DNA from 4 places in the Sphingomonas sp. BE138 genome. Region 2 is predicted to be linked to each of the others. Evidence: predicted binding sites of a transcription regulator. Region 2 holds the regulator's gene; each other region holds the start of a gene.
What was found. Region 2 encodes LexA, which represses DNA repair genes until DNA is damaged. Its sites were predicted from a motif close to GTTCCNCNCTTGTTCT; they were not measured.
Positions count from the first base shown of each region.

Region 1: the regulator LexA is predicted to act here: its motif matches at 2,266-2,281, upstream of uvrA (excinuclease ABC subunit UvrA).
Region 3: the regulator LexA is predicted to act here: its motif matches at 1,977-1,992, upstream of J2Y58_RS17625 (ImuA family protein).
Region 4: the regulator LexA is predicted to act here: its motif matches at 1,805-1,820, upstream of radA (DNA repair protein RadA).

Region 1 covers NZ_JAVDUC010000003.1:156,218-161,127, forward strand. The annotation lists gene J2Y58_RS05775 (sterol desaturase family protein) at 1-686, opposite strand, end outside; gene J2Y58_RS05780 (PEPxxWA-CTERM sorting domain-containing protein) at 814-1,626, opposite strand; gene J2Y58_RS05785 (hypothetical protein) at 1,797-2,132, opposite strand; gene uvrA (excinuclease ABC subunit UvrA) at 2,292-4,910, shown strand, end outside.
Region 2 covers NZ_JAVDUC010000001.1:115,270-120,179, reverse strand. The annotation lists gene trpD (anthranilate phosphoribosyltransferase) at 1-169, shown strand, start outside; gene trpC (indole-3-glycerol phosphate synthase TrpC) at 166-951, shown strand; gene moaC (cyclic pyranopterin monophosphate synthase MoaC) at 952-1,422, shown strand; gene J2Y58_RS00550 (molybdopterin molybdotransferase MoeA) at 1,419-2,609, shown strand; gene lexA (transcriptional repressor LexA) at 2,668-3,330, shown strand; gene J2Y58_RS00540 (ComEC/Rec2 family competence protein) at 3,644-4,910, opposite strand, start outside.
Region 3 covers NZ_JAVDUC010000020.1:16,565-21,474, forward strand. The annotation lists gene J2Y58_RS17605 (hypothetical protein) at 1-210, opposite strand, end outside; gene J2Y58_RS17610 (SOS response-associated peptidase family protein) at 236-664, opposite strand; gene J2Y58_RS17615 (SOS response-associated peptidase) at 699-1,418, shown strand; gene J2Y58_RS17620 (DUF1810 domain-containing protein) at 1,420-1,857, shown strand; gene J2Y58_RS17625 (ImuA family protein) at 2,013-2,789, shown strand; gene J2Y58_RS17630 (DUF6504 family protein) at 2,707-4,554, shown strand; gene J2Y58_RS17635 (error-prone DNA polymerase) at 4,554-4,910, shown strand, end outside.
Region 4 covers NZ_JAVDUC010000011.1:78,814-83,723, forward strand. The annotation lists gene alaS (alanine--tRNA ligase) at 1-681, shown strand, start outside; gene J2Y58_RS14185 (hypothetical protein) at 978-1,679, opposite strand; gene radA (DNA repair protein RadA) at 1,841-3,208, shown strand; gene J2Y58_RS14195 (CvpA family protein) at 3,357-3,911, shown strand; gene J2Y58_RS14200 (iron-sulfur cluster assembly scaffold protein) at 3,908-4,342, shown strand; gene J2Y58_RS14205 (cation:proton antiporter) at 4,342-4,910, shown strand, end outside.

The sequences.
Region 1 (4,910 bases), on a different contig from region 2:
AACATCGCGGCATAATTGCGGTCGCGCCCCTCCGCGCCGTTGGTGTGGTGCCAGTGATGGAAGGCCGGCGTCGCCGCGACCTGCTCCAGCCACCCGAACCGCCACCGGACGTTGGCATGGACCAGGAACGACCACACCGTACCGACCAGCGTTACATAGACCGGGATCATCGCATCCGCGCCGCTGGCATGCGTGTTCGCCAGCCCCAGCGCATAGACCGGTACCAGCCCGCACAGCCGGACGAACGTGACGTCGAGCGGATGCGCGCGCGTGTTCGCCAGCCAGTCGAGATGCTCGACCGTGTGATGGATCGCGTGGAAGCGCCAGAGGAACGGGATTTCGTGGCACCAGCGGTGCGCCCAATAGGCGCCGATCTCGCTCACCAGCAACGCCGCGACCAGCTTGGCCGCGAACGGCAGCGAGGCGACCCACGCGGTATAGGCGCCCGGCGTCACTTGCCCCAGCACCACCGCGACCGTCGCCATGATCGGCGCGATGATCACGCCGGGCACCAGGCTGTTGAGGAAGTAGTAGACCAGGTCGGCGGCCCGTCCCGCGACGCCGCCGCGGGACGCCGGTCGGTCGCGCAGGCTGAACAACCACTCGATCGGCACGAACAGCATCGCGAGCAGCACCAGCCACACGCTCAATCGCGCCACGTCGATTGCCACGTCCGACAGCGTCATCGCCCCTTCCCGCCTGCGCCGACGACCGGCGCGCACCTTGTCTCGCGCATCGATCGTCAAGAATCGGTGAAGCGGCGGCGCGCCCGCAAGCACGCCGCCGCCCCACACTTCGTCGAAATCTGATCGATCAGACCATCTGGGGGCGGGTCGCGCCGCTCGCCTTGCGGCGACGGATCGTGGCGCCGACCACACCGAAGCCCAGGATCATCGTCATCCAGGTGTCGGGCTCCGGCACCGCCGCGGTCAGCGACACGTTGTCGAGCAGCAGCGACGGCGGCAGGCCGTTCGGGGTGCCCTTCGCGAGGAACGACAGCGTCTGGCTGGTGCCGCCCGCCACGAAGTCGAGCGAAGCCTTCTTCCAGCCCGAGGCGCCCTTCGGAGCGACGGTCAGCGTCTCGGTCGACTTCACGACGTTGCCCAGCGACACGTCGAAGCGCTGGGTCGTCTGGCCCGGGGTCGTGAACCACGTGACGGCGGCCCAGTCGAAGGTCAGGTTGTAGGTGTTGCCCTGGACCAGCCCGCCGATGACCTGGCTGATCTTGCCGGCGAATGCGGGATCGCCATCGGCCAGGATGTAGTTGCCGTATGCCCAGGTCTTGCCGTTGTCGCCGTTGTAGCCGGTCTCCGAATAATTGCCCTTGAAGTCGCCGAGGCTGGATACGGTGTTGGCCGTGCCGAAGGTGCCGTAGATGTAGTCGTGGTTACCGCCCAGCGAGGTGAAGCCGTCCCCATCCGGGCTGTCGCCCTTGATGAGGAAGTTATAGCCGTAGCCGGTATAGCCGCTGGTCTTCTCGTTCGTCCAGTTGGTGACATTGTTGGTGAACTGGCGGCTGCCATCGACGGTGTTTTGCTCGAAGCCGCCGTTCTTGACCAGGTTCTGCGCCGAAGCGGCACCCGACATCATCATCACGGCGGCGGCAGCCATTGCCAATTTCTTCATGATCGTCCCCTCACGACAACAGCGCCACGCCGTGCCTGTGAGAAATTCGATAGTGTCGCGCGCCGACGACCGTCAACAAGCGACGATCGACCGCTGATTATGCGCCCGATCCCGATTTCAGCCTCTTAGGTAGTAAATGTCTCTTTCTGATACACGCCGGAAAACACCGCTTACCGCCGATTGTACTTTCCGGCATTGCTAAGGAAGGCGTTCACCATGTCGCCGATTACGTCGCCCGGCGTCGCAGCCTCCGACGCGGCGCGCCGGTCCTTGGGTTCGGCGCCGTGATCTTCTTGCGCGGCGGTACGTCCGGCAGGGCGCACGCCGCGCGACAATGCCGCGGTCACGGCCGCGCCCGCGACCGCGGTCAGCGCACCGGCGATCGCCTGCCGCCCCGCCGGCCCCTGCGCCTGCTCGATCAGCTTCTCGCCCGCCTTGCGCAGTTCCTTGGGCACCTTCACCCCCAGCACTTCCTTTGGCAGCTTGCCCTTCTTCTTCTTGGCCATCGTCGCGCGTCTCCTGACTGTCGCAGCGATATAAGACACCGCCGGGGCGGCGCAACCGTCGTGCACATGGCGCGTCTTGCCGCAGTGCGGCACCCGCCCCACATCGCGCGCTGGCTTGCGGGCTGGACGCAGCCGAACAGATATGGAACAGATTCCCCTATGGCATTGACGACGATCTCCGTCCGCGGCGCGCGCGAGCACAATCTCAAGGACGTGAGCGTCGACATTCCGCGCGATACGCTGACGGTCATCACCGGCTTGTCCGGCTCCGGCAAATCGTCGCTCGCCTTCGACACCATCTATGCCGAGGGGCAACGTCGCTACGTCGAATCGCTGTCGGCCTATGCGCGCCAGTTCCTGGAACTGATGCAGAAGCCCGACGTCGACCATATCGAGGGACTGAGCCCCGCGATTTCGATCGAGCAGAAGACCACCAGCCGCAACCCGCGCTCGACGGTGGCGACCGTCACCGAGATCTACGATTACATGCGCCTGCTCTGGGCGCGCGTCGGCGTGCCCTATTCGCCGGTCACCGGCCTGCCGATCGCCGCGCAGACCGTCAGCCAGATGGTCGACCGCGTCATGGCGCTGCCGGAGGGCACGCGGCTCTACCTGCTCGCCCCCGTCGTGCGCGGCCGCAAGGGCGAGTATCGCAAGGAACTGGCCGAGTGGCAGAAGGCGGGCTTCACCCGCGTCCGCATCGACGGCACGATCCACGAGATCGACGAGGCCCCCGCGCTCGACAAGAAGTACAAGCACGATATCGAGGTCGTCGTCGATCGCCTCGCGGTCAACGAAAACGCCGCCACGCGCCTCGCCGACAGTTTCGAGACCGCGCTGAAGCTCGCCGACGGCCTCGCCTATATCGACCCTGCCGATCCGGTCGAGCCGCGCACCCCCGAAAGCGTCGTGCTCGGCGATCACGCGCCCCCGGGCCGCATCGTCTTTTCCGAGCGGTTCGCCTGCCCCGTCAGCGGCTTCACCATCGCCGAGATCGAGCCGCGCCTCTTCTCCTTCAACGCTCCCCAGGGCGCCTGCCCGGCCTGCGACGGGCTGGGCGAGAAGCTGGTCTTCGACGAGGACCTGATCGTCCCCAACCACGAACTGTCGATCAAGAAGGGCGCGGTCGTCCCCTGGGCGAAGTCCAACCCGCCCTCGCCCTATTACATGCAGGTGATGGCCAGCCTCGCGCGCGAGTTCGGCTTCTCGCTCGACACCGCCTGGCGCGACCTCCACCCCGAAGTCGCCGACAAGATCCTCTACGGCACCGAAGGGAAGGCGGTCACGCTCACCTTCGTCGACGGCAAGAAGAGCTACGACGTCAAGAAGCCGTTCGAGGGCGTCATCGGCAACCTCAACCGCCGCCTGCTCCAGACCGAGAGCGCGTGGATGCGCGAGGAGCTGTCCAAATACCAGTCGTCGCAACCGTGCGAGGTCTGCAAGGGCGCGCGCCTCAAGCCCGAGGCGCTGGCGGTCAAGATCGCGCAGCAGGACATCAGCCACGCGACCCGCATGAGCGTGGTCGACGCGCTCGCCTTCTTCACCGACCTGCCCAACCACCTCGGCGACCAGCAGCGCGCCATCGCCGAGCGCATCCTGAAGGAGATCATCGAGCGGCTCGGCTTCCTCAACAACGTCGGGCTCGACTATCTCAACCTCGACCGCACCAGCGGCACGCTGTCGGGCGGCGAGAGCCAGCGCATCCGCCTCGCGTCGCAGATCGGCAGCGGGCTGTCGGGCGTCCTCTACGTCCTCGACGAGCCGTCGATCGGCCTGCACCAGCGCGACAACGACATGCTGCTCGCCACGCTGCGCCGCCTGCGCGACCTCGGCAACACCGTCATCGTCGTCGAGCATGACGAGGATGCGATCCGCATGGCCGATTACGTGATCGACATGGGGCCGGGCGCGGGCGTCCACGGCGGGCAGGTCGTGGCGCAGGGCACCGTCAAGCAACTGCTGAAGTCGAAGACCTCGATCACCGCCGACTACCTCAACGGCACACGGCAAGTCGCCGTCCCGGCCAAGCGCCGCAAGGGCAGCGGCAAGAAGCTGACCGTCCACAACGCCACCGCCAACAACCTCACCGGCGTCACCGCGTCGATCCCGCTCGGCACCTTCACCTGCATCACCGGCGTGTCCGGCTCGGGCAAGTCCAGCTTCACGATCGACACGCTCTATGCCGCCGCGGCGCGCACGCTCAACGGCGCGCGCATCCTGGCGGGCAAGCACGACAAGATCACCGGGCTCCAGCATCTCGACAAGGTCATCGACATCGACCAGTCGCCGATCGGCCGCACCCCGCGCTCCAACCCCGCCACCTACACCGGCGCCTTCACGCAGATCCGCGACTGGTTCGCCGGGCTGCCGGAATCGCAGGCGCGCGGCTACAAGCCCGGCCGCTTCAGCTTCAACGTCAAGGGCGGGCGGTGCGAGGCGTGCCAGGGCGACGGCGTGCTCAAGATCGAGATGCACTTCCTCCCCGACGTCTATGTCACCTGCGACGTCTGCCACGGCGCGCGCTACAATCGCGAGACGCTGGAGGTGAAGCACAAGGGCCACAGCATCGCCGACGTGCTCGACATGACCGTCGAGGATGCCGCGTCGTTCTTCGCCAACGTGCCGCCGATCCGCGACAAGATGGCGATGCTGGTCGAGGTCGGCCTCGGCTACGTCAAGGTCGGGCAACAGGCGACGACGCTGTCGGGCGGCGAGGCGCAGCGCGTGAAGCTCGCCAAGGAACTCAGCCGCCGCGCCACCGGCAACACGCTCTACATC
Region 2 (4,910 bases):
CGCCGGCGAACATGGCCCATACCGCGACGCGGTGCTGCTCAACGCCGCCGCCGCGCTGGTGCTGGCGGGTCGCGAGCGCGAGCTGCGCGATGCCGCTGCGCACGCCGCAGAAGCGATCGACGCCGGGCACGCCACCACCCTCCTCGATCGCTGGATCGCCTGGTCATGACCATCCTTGCCGAGATCTGCGCGACCAAGCGCGCCGAGGTCGCCGCGCGTCGCGCCGCCGTATCGCTCGCCGACCTGTCGGCCCGCGCCGCGACGCAAAGCCCCCCGCGCGGCTTCCGCGCCGCGCTGGATGCCACCGCTGCGGCCGGCCGCCACGCGCTGATCGCCGAGATCAAGAAGGCCAGCCCGTCCAAGGGCCTGATCCGCGCCGACTTCGATCCCCCCGCGCACGCCCGCGCCTATGCGGCAGGCGGCGCGACCTGCCTCTCCGTGCTCACCGACGCGCCCTATTTCCAGGGGCACGAGGACTACCTGATTGCCGCACGCGCCGCCTGCACGCTACCGGTGCTGCGCAAGGACTTCACCGTCGATCCCTGGCAGGCGCTGGAGGCGCGCAGCATCGGCGCCGACGCGATCCTGCTGATCGTCGCCGCGCTCGACGACGCCTGCCTTGCCGAATGCGAGGCCGCCGCCATCGAACAGGGGCTCGACGTGCTGGTCGAGGTGCATGACGAGGCCGAGCTGGAGCGCGCCGGCCGGCTGCGTTCGCGCCTCATCGGCGTCAACAACCGCAACCTGAAGACCTTCGAGGTCGACTTCCGCCGCACCTATGCGCTCCTGTCGCACGCGCCGTCGGACGCCACCTTCGTGGCCGAGAGCGGGCTGACCACCCGCGCCGACCTCGACGAACTCGCCGCGCACGGCGTACACTGCTTCCTGATCGGCGAGGCGTTGATGCGCCAGCCCGACGTCGCCGCCGCCACCCGCGCGCTGGTCGGCTAGGTGACCGCGCTCACCCATCTCGACGCCGATGGCGCCGCGCACATGGTCGATGTCGGCGACAAGGCGGTCACCCGCCGCGAGGCGGTCGCGACCGGCCGGATCGTCATGTCGCCCGACGCGCTGGCCGCGATCCGCGACGGCGCGGTCAAGAAGGGCGACGTGCTCGCGGTCGCGCGTGTCGCCGGGATCATGGCCGCCAAGCGCACCAGCGACCTCATCCCCTTGTGCCACCCGCTCCCGATCACGCGGGTCGCTCTCGACCTGTCGCTCGCCGACGACGGTCTCGCCGCGGTCGCGACGGTCGCCACAGACGGCAAGACCGGCGTCGAGATGGAAGCGCTCACCGCCGTCTCGACGGCGCTGCTAACCGTCTACGACATGGCCAAGGCCATCGACAAGACGATGACGATTCAGGACATTCGGATCCTCCAAAAACGCGGCGGCCGCTCCGGCGACTGGCGCGCGCCATGACCCTGCTTCCCGTCGCAGCGGCACAGGCGCGGGTCCTTGCGCTCGGGCGCGCGGTCGACAGCGTCGAGGTGCCGCTTCACGAGGCGCTGGGACGCTGGGCGACCGCCGCGGTCGTCGCGCGACGGACCCAGCCCGCGAGCGACCTGTCCGCCATGGATGGTTATGCGCTGCGCTTCGCCGACCTCTCCAGTCCCTTCCACGTCATAGGAGAGAGCGCCGCCGGCGCGCCGTTCGCCGGCACCGTTGCTGCCGGTCAGGCGGTGCGCATCTTCACGGGCGCCGCGATGCCCGCCGGGGCCGACACGGTGCTGGTCCAGGAAGAGGCCGCGCGCGACGGCGCGATCCTGACGCTCGCCGGCGAAGGCCCCGCGCACGCTGGTCGCAACGTTCGCCCGCGCGGGCTCGACTTTGCGTGCGGCGACATATTGGTCGCGCCCGGCGAGCGGCTGACGCCCGCGCGGCTTGCGGTCGCCGCGACCGGCGGGGTGGCGCGGATCGCGGTTGCGCGGCCGGTCCGCGTCGCGCTGGCCGCGACCGGCGACGAACTGGTCGAGCCCGGCACCGCGAGCCCCCTCACCGCCGACGACGCGCTGCCCGAGTCGAACCGCCTGCTGCTGCGCGCGCTGCTCGCTGACCTGGGGGTCGAGATCGTCGACCTGGGCATCCTCCCCGACCGGCTCGACCGCCTGACCCATGCCTTCGCGACGGTCGATGCCGACGTGCTGGTCACCACCGGCGGTGCGTCGGTCGGCGACCACGACCTCGTCCGCCCGGCGCTCGCCGCCGCGGGCGCCACGCTCGATTTCTGGCGCATCGCGCTGCGCCCCGGCAAGCCGATGCTCGCCGGGCGGCGCGGCGACATGGCGGTGGTCGGGTTGCCGGGCAATCCGGTGTCGGCGTTCGTCACCGCGTTGCTGTTCGTCCGCCCGCTCGTCGCGCATCTCGCCGGCGCAGCGCAGCCGTTCCCGCCCGTGTCCCGCGCGCTCCTCGGCGAGGACCTGCCCGCCAACGGCGAGCGCACCGACTATCTGCGCGCCGAACTGCGCGACGGACGCGCCTTTGCCTCGACCATCCAGGACAGCTCGATGCTGCGGACGCTGGCGCGCTCGACCTGCCTGATCGTGCGCGAACCGCACGCTCCCACGGCGCGCGCAGGCGACTCGGCGGAAATCCTGATGATCGCTTGACGGACAGCATTATGTTCCATAAAGGTTCGCAATCCGTTCACTAGGGAGGCGCCGGAACATGCTGACGCGCAAGCAGCACGAGCTGATCTGCTTCATCGAGGACCGGCTCGCCGACAGTGGCGTGTCCCCCTCGTTCGAGGAGATGAAGGACGCGTTGGAGCTCAAGAGCAAGTCCGGGGTCCACCGTCTCATCAGCGCGCTCGAGGAGCGCGGCTATCTGCGCCGCCTGCCCAACCGTGCCCGCGCGCTCGAGGTGCTCAAGACGCCCGAGCGCGGGGGCGAGACGAAGAAGGTCGCGCCGCCCTCGATCAAGCGCAGCATGCCCGAGCCGGCCAATGACGTGGTCGAGATCCCGCTCCACGGCCGCATCGCGGCTGGTGTGCCGATCGAGGCATTTGAGGGGTCGACGATGCTGCCGGTCCCGGCGGCGCTGCTCGGCGCGGGCGAGCATTTCGCGCTTGAGGTAGCCGGCGATTCGATGGTCGAGGCGGGCATCTTCGACGGCGACTATGCGCTGATCCGCCGCCAGGAAGTGGCGCGCGACGGCGAGATCGTGGTCGCGCTGATCGAGGACAGCGAGGCGACGCTGAAGTATTTCCGCCACGAAGGCGGGATGATCCGCCTCGATCCCGCCAACCGCGCCTACGACCCGCAACGTTATGCTCCTGCGCAGGTCCGCGTTCAGGGCAAGCTCGCCGGGCTGCTGCGCCGCTATTCCTGAACACAGACGATCTCGTCGCCCCTCTTAGGGGCGTAAGGGATGCGCAGACCTAGTCTGTGTGCGGCAAAACTTTAGTCGAAGCTGGTGGAGGGATGGCGCGATTGCCGTCGTGCGATACGTTCAAACAGGGCCGCGTACGCGACTTCTGCAAGCATCCGAGCGGCATGCCTGGAAAGAGCGCCTCGACGCCATCGCTTGTCACGATGTCGCCGCTGGACTCCGGTGGCCGTTCTCGCACGTTCGATGACACCATCCGCACGCAGCTTCGACAATCGCACGGACCGGTGCAAGCATCCGATGCGCGGCGCCGCGGTCACTTGTCCGGATCGCCGGTGCGCGCCGCCACGACCCACGGATGCGCATCGCCCGCGCGTCGCACCGTTGTCACCCGACCGGTGGCGAACGTCACCGCCACCCCGCCAGTGTACGCCAGTGTCGCGCGGTCGAGCGTCAGCCACCGCCCGCGGCACCGCCGCGGCAGTCGCCGCTCGCTGATCACCACATCCGCCTGCCGGCATAGCGGCACCAGCGCCGCGGCCGGCACCAGATAGCCGCTGCGCGTCGCCAGCACTCGCCACCGTCGTTCATCGACCCGCCGCTCCATCCAGCACAAGTCGCGGTTGCACCGCGCACCGCTCGCCTCGCTCAGCAGGTGCGGTTCGCCGTCCAGCCCGCCCGCCTCCGCGAGCAGCCCGCGCATGTAGTCGCCCGTGCGGTCGCGCAACACCGCCACCCCGCCCGCTTGGTCGCGCAGCGCCAGATGCCGGCCGTCACCGGTGACGATCAGGTCGGGCACCGGCGTCGCCACCGTCCAGGCGACCCCGATGGCGATCGGCAGCCATCCGGCATGGCGCCACCGCGTCCGCCAGATCGCCAGCCACAATCCACCGGCCACGATCGCAGCGAACGCGGCGTGGGGCATCACCGGCACCGCCGCCACGGCGCCAGGCGCCGCTGCCACGCCCCGCGCGATCCGCAGCAGCACCGCCAGCCCCTGCCCGACGATCCACCATGCCGGCGCACCCAGCCCCACGCCGTCGAGCAGCAGCGCCGCCGCCTCCGCGGGCATCACCACGAACGTCGTCAGCGGGATCGCAACGATATTGGCGAGCGCCCCGTACAATCCGGCCTGATGGAAGTGGAAGATCGCAATCGGCATCAGCGTCAGCTCGACGGCCACGCCGGTCAGCAGCAACGAGGCGAGCTCGCGCATCAGCCCGCGCCATCGTGGCTCGTCATGCGCCGCGAACCAGCCGCGCACGCGTGGATGCTCGTGCAGCGCGACGATCGCGGTCACCGCCGCGAACGACAGCTGAAAGCTGGCGCCCACCAGCGACTCGGGCCAGGCCAGCAGTACGACCAGTGCGCCGGCCGCCACCAGCCGCAGCGTCAGCGCCTCGCGGCCCAGCGCCAGTGCTGCGAGCACCATCAGCGCCGCGACGCAGCTGCGGATCGTCGGTACCTGCGCGCCCGTCAACCAGGTATATCCGATCGCCGCCACCGCCCCCGCCGCGGCGGCGATCAGCGGCAGCCGCCCGGTCAGCGCCAGCCGCGGCGACAGCGCCAGCAGCCGCAGCGTC
Region 3 (4,910 bases), on a different contig from region 2:
GGGTTGGCCAGGCCAAAGGCGTACGCCCGCGTCGGCACGGCGCCTCAGCTCGGCTATGATAGCCACAGCCATGTCCCGATCGCCGTCGTAGCTCGCTATCGTTCGCTCGAATGACGCGGCGAGGTCGGCGGGGGATGTTTGAGGATATTCGAGCAGGATCTCATCGGCCTCTTGGGTCAGCCAATCTTCTACGTCCGCTAGCGCGTCCATGCTCATCCTCCTTTCTTTTCGGTGGTCACAGGGCGAGTTCCGATTGGCTGGTCCCGCCGCCTAGGAGCCGCTCGACGAGGAATGTCCGCTCTGGCGGCGTCTGCAGCAGGTCGATCTCCGGAACGGTAGCGTCGAGCCATTGCATCCGGTGCCGTCGTTCGATGATCGCGCCATGCCGTTCCTGGTAGCGTGCAACCTCCGCGTTCGCCGCGACCGTGATGATACGGAAGCTGAGCGGCCACTCGCCCATCGCCGGCTCCCAGATGGCGGCAAGATAGAAGAAGTTGCCGCTTTCGAGGGTCGCGCGGTAGCGCTTGTCCCCCACGCGCATGTGAAACTCGCTGGCTGGAACCAGGCAGCGATGGCGCGGGAAAGTGCGGCCCTCCGAGCGAACGAACCGCAACGAGGCACCATCGCTGAACCGGGGGTTCGACCCCCATGCCGCCTCGACCATCTCGATTTCGCTGGCGTCATCCGGATTTCGCCTGATGATGGGACGTCTGCCCCCCGGCGGGGCATCGATATCAAATGGTATGGGCGACTCCATCGCGCCGGAACATACTGGGAACGACGACAGGTCGCAAGAAAGGCTGGGGCGCGTGTGCAATGACTATCGGCTTGAGGTGGACGTCGCCTCGATCATGGAGGACTTCGAAGACCTCAAGATCAAGATCAAGACCCCCGAAGGCACGCCAAACGTGGCAGCTCGTGAGGATATCAAGATCAGCGATTCAGCCCCGATAGTACGCGGTGTCGATGGCGAACGTGGCGTGGGCGAGCTGGTCAGTCGTAGATGGAGCTGGCCAGGGCAAGGCGGCAGGCCCGTCTATAACTTCCGCAGCGAAGGTCGCGAATTTTCCTCCGGCCGCTGCCTAATCCTCGCCGATGGCTTCTATGAGTTCACCGAACCGCAGCCAGGTCAGAAGCGCAAAACGAAGTGGCTATTCACGTTGAAGGGACACGACTGGTTCTGCATCGCCGGCATCTGGCGCACAGCGCCATCCGGCGAAGCCTGGACCATGCTGACCATGGAGCCGGGCGAGGATGTCGCGCCATATCATCATCGTCAGATAATGCCACTGACACGCGACCAGTGGGCCGACTGGCTCGATCCGTCGGTGCCGGCGAAGGATGTGCTGCGAGCGTTGCCGAAAGGCAGCTTGCCGGTCACGCGCGTGTTCCCGGCCGCAGAACCGGCGCTGCTCTGACATGCCGGGGACCAACTCGCTCGACCGCTTCGTCGAGGCTCAAACCCTCAGCTACAAGACCGCGCTCGCCGAGATCCGGCGCGGGGCCAAGCGCTCGCACTGGATGTGGTATGTTTTTCCACAGTTCGCCGGGCTCGGGCGCAGTTCGACCGCGCAGCATTTCGCCGTCCGGTCGCTCGAAGAGGCCCGCGCTTATCTCGACCACGCCGTATTGGGTCCGCGCTATCTCGAATGCGTCGCTGCGCTGCAGGATCTCGCGACAAGCAATGCCGAGGCTGTGTTCGGCGACATCGATGCCACGAAGCTGCGCTCATCGCTCACTCTGTTCGAGGCAGCCCGTCCCAACGCGCTCATCGCCGCGGCGCTCGACCGTTGGTTTGGCGGCGAGCGCGACCCGTTAACGCTGCGGCTGATCGGGGACGAGGCGCCCACAGGCTAAGCCGCTACATGTTAACGCCCGAGAGACGGATAGCTTGGGCGATCGAACCCGCGAGTTGCGTATCGAAGTCATGCGGCTTGGTAATCAATCATCCGGCTTGACGAATCCCAAGAGTAAGCGGAACATAAAAGGAACAAGTGAGTCGATGCTGACCGATGCCCGTACCTTCGTCGTCCCCCGATCGGCCCGGTGCCGATCAAATAGCCGCGCTTCGCGCGCAGCTTGCGCAGGCCCAGAGCCAGCGCGGGCCGGTGCTGGCGTTCGGACTGGAAGCGGTCGATAGCCAGATTGCCGGCGGCGGGCTCGACGGCGCCGGGCTCCACGAGATAGCCGCTGCCACCGCCTCGCTGAACGACGACGCGGCCGCCACGCTGTTCGCAGCCGGTATCGCCGCCCGATTCGCAGCACAGCCAGGATTCACAGTGCTGTGGGCGCTGAGCCGCTATGACCTTTATGCGCCGGGGCTGGAACAGGTCGGGCTCGGCCCTGAGCGTATTTTCCACGCCGAGGCGGGCAAGGATGCCGAGGTGCTGGCATTGGCCGAGGATGCGTTGCGGTTCGGCTCGCTTGCCTGCGTGGTCGCCGAGGTGAAGTCGGCCGACCAGACCGCGACCCGCCGGCTCCAGCTCGCCGCATCGGATGGCGGGACGCCGATCCTGCTCTACCGCCGGCATCGCTCGCTCGATCGCTGTCCGCTCGGTCAGCCCTCGTCGGCGATGACCCGCTGGCGGATCGGCTGCGTGTCGTCAGCCAGGCTGCCCTACCCCGGCGTCGGTCGTCCGCGCTGGTCGGTCGAGCTGGTCCGGCAGCGCAACGGTAATCCCTTCTCCCTCGAACTCGATGCGTGTGATGACCAGGGTCGCCTCGCTCTACCTGCCCCAGCTCGCCATCGAGCGGTTGCGGCGGTCGGAGCGGCCAGCCAAGCTGCCTGAGGCGCTGCCGGCCCCCACACGCTCGAGGTTCGCACCGCCGATCGATGACGATCCTGGCGCCTGCTCGGTGCCGCGCGGCGGCGGCTGGCGGCCGGGCGCCCGCTGGGCGCTCGTTGATCATGGCGCCGCGGCCTGGCCACGCGACGGCGCTCCGCCGCGCGCGTCGGTCGAGGACGCGATCGCCTCGCTGCCCGCGCATCAACAACCGCCCAAGCGCATGCTCGGCCGGCGCAGCGAACCTGCCGATCATCCGTTCAAGGCAATGCCGCCCGACGAAGGTGCCCCGGCGCGCAGGCCTGCCATGCCGGCCCCGATCGCTCAGACATGGGGTCGCCCGACCGTCCTGATCGAGCGGATCGGCCAGAAGGACGTGTTGACCGCCACGTGCCCGGCCGCACTCGAGCTGGGCCTGCGCCCCGGCATGGCTGCGGCCTATGCGCGCGCGCTCGTCGCCGATCTCGACGTGCGCGACGCCGAGCCCGATGAGGATCGCGCTTGGCTCGACCGGCTGGCGCTTCATGCGGTCGGCCATTGGACGCCTTCCGCCAGCGTCGCCGGACCGGATGGCTTGTGGCTCGATCTCACCGGCACCACCCATCTGTTCGGTGGCGAGCCGCACTTCTGCCGCCGGTTACTGCGCTTCCTCCAGCGCATCGGCTTCACCGCCAGCATCGCGATCGCCGGCACCCCGGGCGCAGCGCATGCGCTGGCGCGCTACGGCGACAAGCCGGCCACCATCCTGCCACCTGGCACCGAAGCCGAGACCCTCGCCGACCTGCCGCTTGCCGCGCTGCGACTGACGCCGGAGGCGTTGCATGCGGCCGCCAGGTTCGGGCTGGAGCGGATTTCCGACCTCTATCCGATGCCGCGCGGTCCGCTCGCGCGCCGGCTCGGCATGGCGACGGTCACTCGCCTCGACCAGGCCCGCGGCATGGTCGCCGAGCCGATCGTCCCGGTGGTACCCTTCGAAGAGCCGCGCGTGATGCGCCGGCTGCTGGAACCGATCGGTACAGCTGAGGCGATCACCCAGGTGATTGGCGATCTCGTCGACGACATGGTGGCGGTGCTGCAGGCACGGGGGCTCGGTCTTCGCGCCGCGGTGCTGACCTGCTTGCGCGTCGACGGCGACGAGCAGCGTATCGGTCTTGGTACCGCGCGGGCAACGCGCGACGCGAAGCATCTCACGCGGATGCTGGCGATGCGGGTCGAACGGATCGATCCGGGGCTGGGTATCGAGGCGGTGGCGCTTGCCGCCCCGAGGATCGAAGATCTCGCACCGGTGTCGCTCGGTGCGGCGCTGGTTGGCGACGATCGTCCCGCCGACATCGCGCCGCTGGTCGACCAGCTTGCCGGACGCGTCGGTGAGGCCGCATTGTTCCGGGTTGGCGCAGAGGAGAGCGACGTACCCGAACGCGCAACCCGGCGGACAGACGTGCTCGCGACACCGGTTGGCTGGCCGACGTGGAAGCGGCCCGTGCGGTTGCTACGTCGACCAGAGCTGCTCGGCGACGTCGTCGCGCTGTTGCCGGATCAGCCGCCGCGGCGGTTTGCGTGGCGCGGCAGCGGCTATCGCGTCGTCGCCGGCGATGGCCCGGAACGCATCCATGGCGAGTGGTGGCGCAACGAGCGCGAGATGTGGGCGGTGCGGGACTATTTCCGGGTGGAAGCTGAGGGCGGTGAGCGCTTCTGGCTGTTCCGCCGCGGCGACGGCGTCGAGACAACGACCGGCGACCTCAGCTGGTACATGCATGGGCTGTTCGGGTGATGGAGAGGCCCGCGGCGACTTATGTCGAGCTTCAGGTGACGAGCCACTTCTCGTTCCTGCGCGGCAGCAGCTCGCCCGAGGAACTGTTCTCCGCAGCCGCGCTGCTCGGTCATCATACGCTGGGGTTGGTCGATCGGGGTAGCGTCGCGGGCGTCGTCCGCGGCTGGGATGGGCAGAAAGCTACCGGTGTGCGCATGATGCCCGGCGCCCGGGTCGACCTGACCGACGGCCGCGCGGCGCTGCTTTATCCGACCGACCGCACCGCCTGGTCGCGGCTGACGCGCCTCCTGTCGATCGGCAAGGCGCGCGGCGGCAAGGGCCGTTGCGTCCTCGACTGGAACGACGTCGCAGCGCAT
Region 4 (4,910 bases), on a different contig from region 2:
GAGGCCGATGGCCGCACCTATTCGATCGAGCTGTGCGGCGGCACCCATGTCCGCGCGCTGGGCGATATCGGCGTGTTCAAGATCGTCGGCGAAAGCGCGGTGTCGTCGGGCGTGCGCCGCGTCGAGGCGCTGACCGGCGAGGCTGCGCGCCAGTGGCTCAACGCGCGCGACGAGAAGCTGCGCGAGGCGGCAGCGACGCTCAAGGCGTCCCCCGACGAGGTGCCCGCACGCGTCGCCGCACTGGTCGAGGAGCGCCGCCGGCTGGAGCGCGAACTCGCCGAGGCGAAGAAGGCGCTGGCGCTCGGCGGTGGCGGTGGCGGCGCGGCACCGGGGCCGGAGACCGTCGGCGGCGTCGCCTTCGTCGGGCAGGTGCTGAACGATTTCGACGCCAAGGGGCTGCGCGGCGCGGTGGACGACGCGAAGAAGCGCATCGGCTCGGGGGTCGCGGTGCTGGTCGCGGTCAACGACGGCCGCGCCTCGGTCGCGGTCGGCGTGACCGACGATCTGGTCGCCTCGGTCAGTGCGGTCGACCTGCTACGCCGCGCGGTCGCGGTGCTCGGCGGGCAGGGCGGCGGCGGCCGTCCCGACATGGCGCAGGGCGGCGGGCCGGACGCGACCAAGGCCGACGAGGCGGTCGCTGCGGTGCGTGCGGCACTGGAGGAGCGACAAGTCGCCGCGTGAACGGTGCTTCGGCGGGACCGTCCCCGGACCGGCCGTGTCGAACCCGTTGACGCACGTATCAAGCGACCCGCCGTTCGAGAAATCGGGACGCACCGGGCCCGTTGATCCGACGTTCGTGTTGATCGGATCGGCTTCTTGGCGAGTGAGCATGTGACCAGGCGCCGCTTGGAACACGCACTTGCCACAGCCTCGGCGTGAACGGGTCAGATCGTCGGGCTGGGCCCTCCGATGACGCCACGCACGAAAACGCCGCCCGCGTCTTGCGACACCGGCGGCGCTCGCTCATTCGGCAAGGATCAGCGCGGCGTGCGCTTGGTCTTTGCCTTCACCGACGCGTTCGCATCGGCGCTGGCGCCTCCCGCCACTGCACCGACTGCGCCGGTAGCAGCGGTCGCCGCCCCGCCGACCGCCGCGCCTGCGGCATCGGTGGCGGCGCCGGCCGCGTTCGTTGCCGCGCCGGCCGCCTGGCCCATCGCCGCCTTCAGCTGCGCTGCGGTCATGCCGAGCGTGATGCCCTGCGGTCCGGGGCCGAAGCCGGTGGTCGGCAGCACTGCGTCACCATCGGTGGTGGTCAGCGTCACACCGCTGGCGTCGACCGACTTGATCGTGCCCAGCTGCGCACCGCCGGTGCCGTAGACGGTGGCGCCCGGCACCAGCTTGGCCTTGAAGTCGGCGCTAGCCTGCGCCTGCTGCTGCCCGGCCGCGGCTTCCAGCTGTGCCTTGGTCATCGCCAGCACGGGACCCTGTGCGCCCTTGCCGAGCGAGGTCAGCGGGATCGCCGCCTTGACGGTGCCGGTGTTCACCACCGCATTGGTACCGTCGGTCGATTCGACGGTGCCCACGACGCCGCCCGAGGTGTCGTACACGGTCGCGCCGGTGGTGACGGCGGCGGTCGCCGACGTGGTGGCCTGCGCCGGAGCTGCGGCCGGGGCCTGCGCAAGCGCGGCGCCCGGGACGAGAGCGGCGGAAGCCAGGGCGAGAACGGCAAAATGCTTCACGAGGAACTCCTATACTCGTTGGCAGAAATGCTGGGTCGACAGCGAAACGGTCGGCCGTCGACAGGGTTCCGAACCTGCAACATCGCACCTGTCGCCACGGTGAACACCTTGTTCATCTTATGGGTGTTCCGGAATCGTTCCTGATGCGCTAGGCGCAAACAATGGCGAAGGTTCAGAAGAGATTTGTGTGCCAGTCGTGCGGCTCGGTCAGTCATCGCTGGCAGGGGCAATGCGCCGATTGCTCGGAATGGAACACATTGGTCGAGGAGGCACCGCTCAACGCCACGCCGTTTCAGGCGAAGCACAATCTGCAAGGCGGCGGACGGCTGATCGCGCTGACCGCGCTCGACACGCCGTCCGCCTTGCCCGACCGCCTGCCGTTCGGCATCGCGGAGTTCGACCGTGCGCTCGGCGGCGGGCTGGTCGCGGGATCGGCGACGCTGATCGGCGGCGATCCGGGGATCGGCAAGTCGACCTTGCTGCTCCAGGCCGCAGCGCAGCTGGCGCGCGCCGGGCACGACGTCGCCTATGTCTCCGGCGAGGAGGCCGCGGACCAGGTGCGGCTTCGCGCGCAGCGTCTGGGGCTCGGCGATGCACCGGTGCGGCTGGCGGCGGCAACGTCCACGCGCGACATCCTGACCACCCTGGGCAACGGTACGCCGCCGCGGCTGCTGGTGATCGACTCGATCCAGACGATGCATTCCGACCTGATCGAGGGTGCGCCCGGCACCGTCAGCCAGGTGCGCGCCACCGCGCAGGAGCTGATCCGCTTCGCCAAGGAGCGCGGCACCGCGGTGGTGCTGGTCGGGCATGTCACCAAGGATGGGACGATCGCCGGCCCGCGGGTGCTCGAACACATGGTCGACACGGTGCTCGCCTTCGAGGGCGAGCGCAGCCATCAATATCGTATCCTGCGCAGCCTGAAGAACCGCTTCGGCGGCACCGACGAGATCGGCGTCTTCGCGATGGCCGGCGACGGCCTGGTGGAAGTATCGAACCCCTCCGCGCTGTTCCTCACGCAGCGTGACGAGGGCGTGACCGGCGCCACCGTCTTCCCTGCGCTGGAGGGGACGCGGCCGGTGCTGGTCGAGATCCAGGCGCTGGTGGTGCGCGTGGCGAGCGGCGCGACCCCGCGGCGCTCGGTCGTCGGCTGGGATTCGGGGCGGCTGGCGATGATCCTGGCGGTGCTCGAGGCGCGCTGCGGCCTCAGCTTTTCGACGTGCGAGGTCTATCTGAACGTCGCCGGCGGCTACCGCGTGCAGGATCCGGCCGCCGATCTGGCGGTCGCCGCCGCTTTGGTCTCGGCGCTCAGCGAACGGCCGGTGCCCGCCGAGGCGGTCGCATTCGGCGAGATCGCGCTGTCGGGCGAGCTGCGCCCGGTGTCGCACGCGCCGCTGCGGCTGAAGGAGGCGGCGAAGCTCGGCTTCGACCGCGCGCTGCTGCCCGCCGCAGTCGAGAAGGCCGCGATGCGCCAGTCGGCGTTCCGCACCCTCGGGCAGTTCGTCGACCATCTGCTCGGGCGCGGCTGAGCCGGCTGTCCTTCCTGCGCCAACATATGCGAGACTGGCGACCGAGCGATGCGAGCGCGACGATCGCCGAGTGCGGCAGCCCGTTTCGCGACCCCTTCGCCAACTTCCGGGCCTAGCCGGGCGGCGGATCGGGTCATAAGAGGGAGCCATGAACCTGGAACCGCTCGATATCGTCGTCCTCGTGCTCGTCGCGCTGGCGGCGATCGGCGGGGCGCGGCGCGGGTTCGTCGGCGAGGTACTGGCGCTGTTCGCGTGGGTGGCGATGATCTTCGCCTTGAAGATCTTCCACCTGCCGCTCGCCCAGGCGCTGGCCGGCACCGTCGCCAGCGTGTCGGGCGCGGCGGTGCTGGCGTTCGTGCTGCTGACCGGCGGCACCTATGTGGTCAGCCGGATCGTCATCAACGCCATCGCGGCGCGCACCCGCACGTCGGTTCTGGGGCCGATCGACCGCGCGCTGGGCTTCGGCTTCGGCGCGCTCAAGGGATTGATCCTGGCCAGCCTTGCCTATCTTTTCCTGATCCTCGCGCTCGATCTCGCCGGCGGCGGGCCGACGCGGCGCCCGGCATGGCTGACGACCGCGCGCACGTATCCGCTGCTGGCCGCGACCAGCGGCGCGGTGGCCGATTTCGTCGATCGGCGCCGCAAGGGCCAGCCGGTGTTCGGCTCTCGCACCCCCTCCCGCAACGGCGAACCTTCCTCATGAGCCTCGACCTCTACACCCCCGACATCAGTGCGCTGGCGGTCGGCAATCCCTTTCCGGACCGGCTGGCCGACGCCACCGGCTCGGCGGAGCGGCGCTCGCCGATCTGCGGCAGCCGCGTGACCGTCGACGTCCGGCTGGACGAAGACGGGCGCGTCGCGGCGGTCGGCACGCAGGTGCGGGCCTGCCTGCTCGGCCAGGCGTCCTCGACGTTGATGGCGCGCCACGTCGTCGGCCGCTCGGTCGATGAACTGGAGGCGGCCCGCGACGCGCTCACCGCCTGGCTGGCGGGGGAGGGAGGGGCGCCGGATTGGCCGGGGCTGACGATCTTCACGCCGGGGCTGAAGCTGACCGCGCGCCACCCCTCGATCCGACTGGCGTTCGAGGCGGCGGCCGACGCCGCGGCGCAGGCGCGCGACGGAGCGCCGCGCTGATGGAACATGCCGGTATCTCGATGGTGCGCGACGGCACCATCCTGCTCGGATCGGGGCTGATCTTCGTGCTGCTGTTCCGGCGGCTGGGGCTCGGCGCCACGCTGGGCTTCCTGGTCGCCGGCGCGCTGGTCGGGCCGCAGCTGCTGGGGCTCGTCGGCGATGCCGAGAGCAAGCTGGGGTTCGCCGAACTCGGCATCACCCTGCTGCTGTTCATCGTCGGCCTGGAGCTCAGCCCGCAGCGGTTGTGGCGGCTGAAGGAGGACATCTTCGGGCTGGGGCTGATCCAGGTCGTCGCGTGCGGCATCGCTCTGGTCGCGATCCTCGCGCTGGCGGCGCGCTTCTCGCTCGCCGCGGCGCTGGCGGTGGGGATGCCGTTGGCGCTGTCGTCGACCGCGCAGGTCCTGCCGATGCTGCAGAGCGCCGGGCGGCTGCGCACGCCCTTCGGGGAACGTGCCTTCTCGATCCTGCTGTTCCAGGATCTGTCGATCATCCCGATGATCACGATCATCGCGGCGATCAGCCGTAATCCTGCCGATACGGGCGGGCCGTCCGGCTGGCTGCTGGGGCT